Linked DNA regions of Undibacterium sp. KW1. Each later gene encodes a partner of the first gene's protein in a complex. Links are inferred from orthologs where the notes say so. Each region holds a gene or a part of one and is shown in the gene's direction. Other genes may lie near its edges.

Region 1 (4,273 bases):
AGCTCGCTCAAGCCATTTCTGACCGTATCACGGCGACTGGTACCACCACAGCGCAAGACGCTCAGGTTTTCTGCCTTATGCAGATATTCATCAACATAAGCATCATCCGGGCTGACGACGACATAGGTGTGCTGTATTTTGGAAAACTTGAGGAAGGCATCGACAGTGTGCTGCAAAACTGATTTACTACCTATACGCATATATTGCTTAGGTGTAGTTGCCCCCATACGCGAACCCACGCCCGCAGCAGGAATCAGCGCAACATAGCGAGGCGTATTTGCCACCTTTTCAGCGTCAAAATGATGTTCTTGCAATTGTTTTTCCATGAATATCACAAGCTCTTGAGGTTGCCCCGATAAGAAAGAGCCCCTTCGTTTATAATTAGGCGCTCATTTTAACCGCGTATCTTGTTCCGTAAGCAGCTTTTACGGCATCCCACATGTATAGCCGCAATGTCATTTGATTTCAGCAAATCCTTAGCAAAACCCGGCCATAAACTGGCACTCCCCAATTTGCATGGTTCTTCCGATGCTTATGCCCTGGCGCAAGCAGCGACGGCGCTCAAGGCTGACAAGCGCATGCTGACCATCTTTGTCGCCAACCCGGGAGATGCCCAGCGTCTGCTGGATGAAATCCCCTGGTTTAATGCAGAACTGCGCTGCCATTTGTTGCCAGACTGGGAAACCCTGCCTTACGACGCCTTTTCACCGCACCAAGACCTGGTGTCTGAACGCCTGGCCAGCTTGCATGAAATCCAGAATGGCAATTGCGATGTCTTGCTGGCACCGGCAACTACGGCTTTGCTACGCATGGCGCCGCCCTCTTTCCTCGCAGCCTACACCTTCTTTTTTAAAAAAGGTGACCGTCTTGACGAGGCGAAGCTAAAAACCCAGCTGACACTGGCAGGTTATAGTCATGTCAACCAGGTTATGTCTCCAGGCGAATATTCTGTGCGCGGTGGTTTGATAGACTTGTTCCCCATGGGTTCGGCCCTGCCTTATCGTCTGGACCTGTTTGGCGACACCATAGAAACCATACGCACCTTTGATGCTGATACCCAGCGTTCGCTCTACCCTGTGCCAGAAGTACGGTTGCTGCCAGGGCGTGAATTCCCTATGGATGAACCAGCCCGTGCGGCCTTCCGTAGCCGCTGGCGCGAAACTTTTGAGGGTGATCCTTCGCGTTCCAGCATCTATAAAGACATAGGCAATGGCATACCCTCAGCCGGTATAGAATATTATCTGCCGCTGTTCTTTGAACAAACCGCTACCCTGTTTGATTATCTGCCAGAAGGACCGCATTTTGCCTTGATAGGCGATATCGATGATGCTATCCGACGCTTTTGGAACGATACAAGATCACGCTATCAGTTTTTAAAGTCTGACCGCGAACGCCCGGTGCTGGCGCCAGAAACCGTATTTTTACGCGACGAAGACTTCTTTGCGGCGATGAAACCGCTCGCGCGCTGGACTATTGCGGCTACAGATAAAGCCGCTGCTGCCTCAGAAATATCGAGTTTCCTACCAGATATTGCCGTCAATCGCCGCGCTGATGACCCGCTGACGAACTTGCGCTCCTTCTTGCTGCAAACAGATAAACGCGTCATGATTTGCGCCGAAACGCTGGGCCGGCGCGAAACCCTGCAGCAATATTTCACTGAATACGATATCCGCCTGAGCCTGTGCGAAGGTTATACCGACTTTGCCACGGCAGAGGCCAAGCTGATGCTGGGGGTTGCGCCTCTGCACGCTGGCTTTGTGCTGGCAGATGGACTAGCCTTCATTACCGAAGCCGAGCTTTATGCCGGTAGTGGCAAGCGCATAGGCCGTAAAAAACAGGAAGCTGTTACGCAGGTCGAGCACATGGTGCGCGATCTGTCAGAGCTCAAAATTGGTGATCCCGTCGTGCACAGCAACCATGGCATAGGCCGCTACATGGGCCTGATCAGCATGGATCTGGGCGAAGGTGAAACCGAATTTCTACATCTGGAATATGCCAAAGATACCAAGCTGTATGTACCGGTATCGCAATTGCATGTTATTTCACGTTACTCCGGTGCTTCGCCAGATGATGCACCTTTGCACAGCCTGGGTTCAGGCCAATGGGAAAAAGCCAAGAAAAAAGCCGCGCAACAAATTCGCGATACTGCCGCCGAGCTGTTGAACCTGTATGCCCGTCGCGCCGCGCGCCAGGGTCATGCCTTTGAATATTCTGCGCGTGACTACGAAGCCTTTGCAGACAGCTTTGGCTTTGATGAAACGCCAGACCAGGCCGCCGCCATCACCGCCGTGATTGGAGACATGACCTCAGGCAAGCCCATGGACAGGCTGATTTGCGGCGACGTTGGCTTTGGCAAGACAGAGGTCGCCCTGCGTGCCGCCTTTGTAGCAGTCATGGGTGGCAAGCAAGTTGCCATCCTGGCGCCCACCACCCTGCTGGCAGAGCAACATGCCCAGACTTTTGCTGACCGCTTTGCCGCCTGGCCGGTGAAGATTGCTGAACTATCACGCTTCCGTTCTGGCAAGGAAATCAGCACCGCCATGAAAGGCATGGGCGACGGCACTGTTGATATCGTCATAGGCACGCATAAATTACTGTCTGATGACGTCAAATTCTCGCGCCTTGGCCTGGTGATTATTGATGAAGAACACCGCTTTGGTGTACGCCAGAAAGAAGCCTTGAAGGCCTTGCGTGCAGAGGTCGATGTATTGACGCTGACAGCAACACCGATACCACGTACCCTGGGCATGGCACTGGAAGGCTTGCGTGACTTTTCTGTCATCGCGACTGCACCGCAAAAGCGTTTGGCAATCAAGACATTTGTACGCGGCGAAGATGATTCTGTCATCCGCGAAGCCTGCTTGCGTGAACTGAAGCGTGGTGGTCAGGTGTATTTCCTGCACAATGAAGTGGAAACTATTGAAAACCGCAAGGCCATGCTGGAAGCCCTGCTGCCAGAGGCACGTGTCGTCGTGGCACATGGCCAAATGCATGAGCGTGACCTGGAAAAAGTCATGCGTGACTTTGTGGCCCAACGCCATAATATTTTGCTGTGTACCACGATTATCGAAACCGGCATCGACGTACCAACCGCCAATACCATCATCATGCACAGAGCCGATAAATTTGGCCTGGCACAGTTACATCAATTGCGTGGCCGCGTCGGTCGCTCGCATCACCAGGCCTATGCCTACTTGCTGGTGCATGATGTACAAAGCCTGACCAAGCAGGCAAATCGTCGTCTGGAAGCTATCCAGCAGATGGAAGAACTGGGTAGCGGCTTTTACCTGGCCATGCATGACCTGGAAATTCGCGGTGCTGGTGAAGTGCTGGGTGATAACCAGTCTGGCGAAATGCATGAGATAGGCTTCCAGATGTATTCCGACATGCTCAGTGAAGCAGTACGCTCACTGAAGAATGGCAAAGAACCCGATCTGGCTGCACCATTGTCGACGACGACAGAAATCAACCTGCACATCCCTGCTCTGCTGCCAAATGAATTCTGTGGTGACGTGCATGAGCGCCTGTCCATCTACAAGCGCCTGGCGAATTGCAGTAGCGCCAATGGCATAGATGACATGCAGGAAGAAATGATAGACCGCTTTGGCAAACTGCCAGAACCTGTAAAATCGCTGCTGGAAACACACAGACTGCGCGTTGCCGCCAAGCCGCTGGGCATCATCAAGATTGATGCGCATAGCGAAGCTGCGACCCTGCAGTTTGAACCCAAACCGCCAATAGATGGCATGCGCATCATAGAACTGGTGCAAAAAAACAAAAACATCAAGCTCAATGGTCAGGACAAACTGCGCATCACTGCCGCCATGCCCGACCTCGCCAGCCGCGTAGCCCAGATCAAGGCCACCATCAAGGCACTGCACTAATTAGTTAAATAAAATAAGTGAATAAAATAAGTGAATAAAAAGAGACTACTATGCATTTGACCATACAAGGCTTGAACAACACGCTCAGCAATAACACCGCACTCATCAAGGATATCGTCAGCCAGACCAGGACAAAACTGGTGCAATTGAATGCCCAGGCAGTGCGTCTTGATGATGCAGAATATGATGAACATATCTTGAGTGCGATACGTGAAAGCTGCTTTGCTGCTCAACTGGATATCACGGCTCTGGATCAGCAACTTGCCATGGCAGATTTCAAGCTGGTCGCCATGGACATGGATTCAACCCTGATCACCATAGAGTGCATCGATGAAATCGCCGACATGCAGGGTTTAAAACCGCAAGTGGCAGAAATCACCGAAGCTGCC
Region 2 (3,856 bases), 2.9 Mb from region 1 along the record:
CTATGCCTACCAGTGACAGAACACCCGTCATGGCAAAGATGCCACTCATGCCTATGCTTTGATACAACAACGGTGCGGCCACCAGTGAAAATGCAAAGGTCAGACCGATGGAGCCGCCTACCATGGCCATGGCCTTGGTGCGGTGTTCTTCTCTGGTGGTATCGGCGATCAGGGCAGTAATGGCGGCGGAGATTGCGCCTGCACCCTGTATGCCACGGCCGATGATGACACCAACCACTGTGGTTGCGTATGCTGCAACAAAAGCGCCAATCGCGAACAGCAACAGGCCGATGACGATGATACGCTTGCGGCCAAATTTGTCTGACGCTATCCCGAATGGGATTTGCCCGAAGGCCTGGCTCAGGCCATACATGCCCATGGCCAGGCCAACCAGGCTGGCATTATCACCATCAGGCAAGGTCTTGGCATGAATTGCAAATACCGGCAGGATGAGGAACAGACCCAGCATGCGCAAGGCAAAGATGGAAGCGAGGGAGGCACTGGAGCTGATTTCCTCGCGGCTCATGCTGGCAGGCTGTTGCTCACTCAGGGCGGATGCGTCGGAAGATGTTGCAATAGTCATATTCAAAAAAGCTCGTCCAGTGTGTTTAGTTTGCGCAAAGCAAAGGCGAGCCCGCAGTGATTTTCAAAACCCGTTATAGTATCAGGTTGCACGCCTACTTCCTCCAATTCGGCCCAAATTCAGCACAGAGATTATGACGACACGCACAAAAGCAGCAAAAGCGCCCAAACCGGCAGAAATCGACTTTGATGCCAGTGATGTTCAATTGGCACAAAAACGCGAATTGATACGTGTACGCGGCGCACGTACCCACAACCTGAAAAATATCAGCATAGACTTGCCGCGCAATAAACTGGTGGTAATCACCGGCCTGTCTGGTTCGGGCAAATCTTCACTGGCTTTTGATACCCTGTATGCAGAAGGCCAGCGCCGCTATGTAGAGTCTCTGTCAGCCTATGCGCGCCAGTTTTTGCAGTTGATGGAAAAACCGGATGTGGATCTGATCGAGGGTTTGTCACCGGCCATCTCCATAGAACAAAAAGCCACTTCGCATAATCCGCGCTCCACCGTTGGCACGGTCACCGAGATCCATGATTACCTGCGTCTGCTGTATGCACGCGTGGGTACGCCATATTGCCCGGATCATCCTGAGAACCCGCTGGCTGCACAATCAGTGTCGCAAATGGTGGATGCCGTGCTGGCCATGCCTGACGATACCAAGCTCATGATACTCGCGCCTGTGGTTGCCAACCGCAAGGGCGAGCACATGGATTTGTTTGAACAGATGCAGGCACAGGGCTTTATACGCTTCCGTGTACAGAGCGGCACGCATGAGGCGAAGATTTATGAAGTCGATAATCTGCCCAAGCTGAAGAAGACTGAGAAACATACGATAGATGTGGTCATCGACCGCGTCAAGGTAAAAGCGGACATCAAACAGCGTCTGGCCGAATCATTTGAAACCTGTTTGCGTCTGGCAAATGGCCGCGCCCTGATTGTGGATATGGATAGCAATCATGAGCAATTATTCTCGAACAAATTTGCCTGCCCTATTTGCGGTTATTCATTGCAAGAACTGGAACCGCGCCTGTTCTCTTTCAATAACCCCATGGGGGCCTGCCCTGAGTGTGATGGTTTGGGGCATATAGAATTCTTTGATCCCAAGCGCATCGTCGCCTTTCCTAACTTGTCACTGGCAAGTGGTGCGGTCAAGGGTTGGGACAGGCGCAACCAATTCTATTTCCAGATGCTGTCCAACCTGGCGGCATTCTATGAGTTTGATATCGATACGCCTTACGAGCAATTGCCAGAGTCAGCGCAGCAAATCATTTTGTATGGTTCAGGCAAACAGCAGATACCGTTTACCTATATCAATGAAAAAGGTCGTACCGTCATCAAGGAACACAGCTTTGAAGGCGTGGTGACGAACCTGCAACGCCGTTATCGCGAAACTGATTCCATGGCCGTCAAGGAAGAGCTGGCCAAGTTCATCAATGAAAAGCAATGCCCGTCTTGCGATGGCGCACGCCTGCGCATAGAAGCGCGTTATGTCAAGGTGGGTACAGGCAAGCAAGAGAAGGCGATTTACGATATCAGCGCCATGCCGCTGCGTGAAACCCTGCATTTCTTTGAGCACCTGAAATTGACCGGTTCCAAGCGCGATATCGCTGACCGCATCATCAAGGAAATCACGGCACGCCTGACTTTCCTGAATAATGTCGGTCTCGATTATCTGTCGCTGGAACGCAGTGCCGACACCCTCTCTGGTGGCGAAGCACAGCGCATACGCCTGGCATCGCAAATTGGTTCTGGCCTGACTGGCGTCATGTATGTGCTGGATGAGCCATCTATTGGCTTGCATCAGCGCGACAATGACAGGCTTATCGATACGCTCAAGCACCTACGCGATATCGGCAATAGCGTGCTGGTGGTTGAGCATGACGAAGATGCGATACGCTGCGCCGACTTTGTGGTCGATATGGGTCTGGGTGCGGGCGTGCATGGCGGTGAAATTATCGCCCAGGGTACGCTGGCAGATATCATGGGCAACAAGCGTTCGCTGACTGCGCAATACCTCAGTGGCGCGCTGGAAATAGCTGTGCCTAAAAAGCGTACCAAGGCTGATCCGGCCAAGCAATTGCTGATTGCTGGCGCGCGTGGCAATAACCTGAAAAAAGTCTCGATGAAATTGCCGGTGGGCTTGCTGACTTGCGTGACCGGTGTTTCTGGTTCAGGCAAATCGACGCTGGTGAATGACACGCTGTACCACGTCGCTGCGCGTCACCTGTATGGTTCACAAACAGAACCGGCAACATTTGACCACGTCAGTGGCCTTGAGCATTTTGATAAAGTCATTTCTGTCGATCAGGCACCTATCGGTCGTACCCCACGTTCCAACCCTGCCACTTATACTGGCTTGTTCACACCTATACGTGACCTGTTCGCCACCGTGCCAACAGCCAAAGAACGTGGCTATAGCGCAGGCCGTTTCTCCTTCAACGTCAAAGGTGGTCGTTGTGAAGCCTGCCAGGGTGATGGCGTGATCAAGGTCGAGATGCATTTCTTGCCTGACGTGTATGTACCTTGCGATGTCTGCCACGGCAAGCGCTATAACCGCGAAACCCTGGAAGTGCATTACAAGGGCAAGAACATCAATGAAGTGCTGGGCATGACGGTGGAAGATGCGCATGAATTCTTCAAGGTTGTGCCTATCATTGCACGCAAATTGCAAACCCTGCTGGATGTAGGGCTGGGTTATATACGCCTGGGGCAAAGTGCCACGACCCTGTCGGGTGGTGAAGCGCAACGCGTCAAGCTGTCGCTGGAATTGTCCAAACGTGATACTGGCCGCACCCTGTACATCCTGGATGAACCGACCACAGGCTTGCACTTCCATGATATCGCCTTGCTGTTGAAGGTCATACACAGGTTGCGTGACCAGGGTAATACCGTCGTTATCATCGAGCATAATCTGGATGTCATCAAAACTGCTGACTGGCTGATTGACCTTGGCCCTGAAGGCGGCGCTGGCGGTGGCAAGATCATAGCGACCGGTACACCGGAAGAAGTGGCGGATAATCCTGAGAGTGTGACTGGCAAGTATTTGCTGCCACTGTTGAAGAAATCAAAATAAGGTAATGCCTTGATGTGAGGCGCTGTTCCTGCAAAGGAAACAGCGCCTTTTTTATTGATGTTGCGTTGTGATGTTGCGTTGGGTGGTGTGCATTTTCATGAGCGTACTTTAGGCTTGGTTATAATAGGCTTCAATCCGCAGCACATCAGTTCTGCAATAACTACAAGATACTGCTTAGCAATGACAATACGCCTGATCGT

The links.
Region 2: the proteins of mfd (region 1) and uvrA are in contact, whole or in part, in a crystal structure (PDB 4DFC), measured with the Escherichia coli proteins. The link is inferred for Undibacterium sp. KW1 from one-to-one orthologs.

What each region holds. Positions count from the first base shown.
Region 1 is NZ_AP018439.1:2,693,824-2,698,096, reverse strand. What follows is about bases 131-4,084. They hold mfd (transcription-repair coupling factor), read left to right. Parts: upstream 131-452; coding sequence 453-3,884; downstream 3,885-4,084. Other genes in these bases: serB (phosphoserine phosphatase SerB), read left to right, coding at 3,935-4,084; ispD (2-C-methyl-D-erythritol 4-phosphate cytidylyltransferase), read right to left, coding at 131-326. Also shown: more of ispD, read right to left, coding at 1-130; more of serB, read left to right, coding at 4,085-4,273. UniProt on the Escherichia coli protein: Couples transcription and DNA repair by recognizing RNA polymerase (RNAP) stalled at DNA lesions. Mediates ATP-dependent release of RNAP and its truncated transcript from the DNA, and recruitment of nucleotide excision repair machinery to the damaged site.
Region 2 is NZ_AP018439.1:5,547,044-5,550,899, forward strand. Bases 320-3,856 are described here. They hold uvrA (excinuclease ABC subunit UvrA), read left to right. Parts: upstream 320-716; coding sequence 717-3,656; downstream 3,657-3,856. Other genes in these bases: UNDKW_RS24920 (MFS transporter), read right to left, coding at 320-526; pth (aminoacyl-tRNA hydrolase), read left to right, coding at 3,837-3,856. Outside these bases: more of UNDKW_RS24920, read right to left, coding at 1-319. UniProt on the Escherichia coli protein: The UvrABC repair system catalyzes the recognition and processing of DNA lesions. UvrA is an ATPase and a DNA-binding protein. A damage recognition complex composed of 2 UvrA and 2 UvrB subunits scans DNA for abnormalities.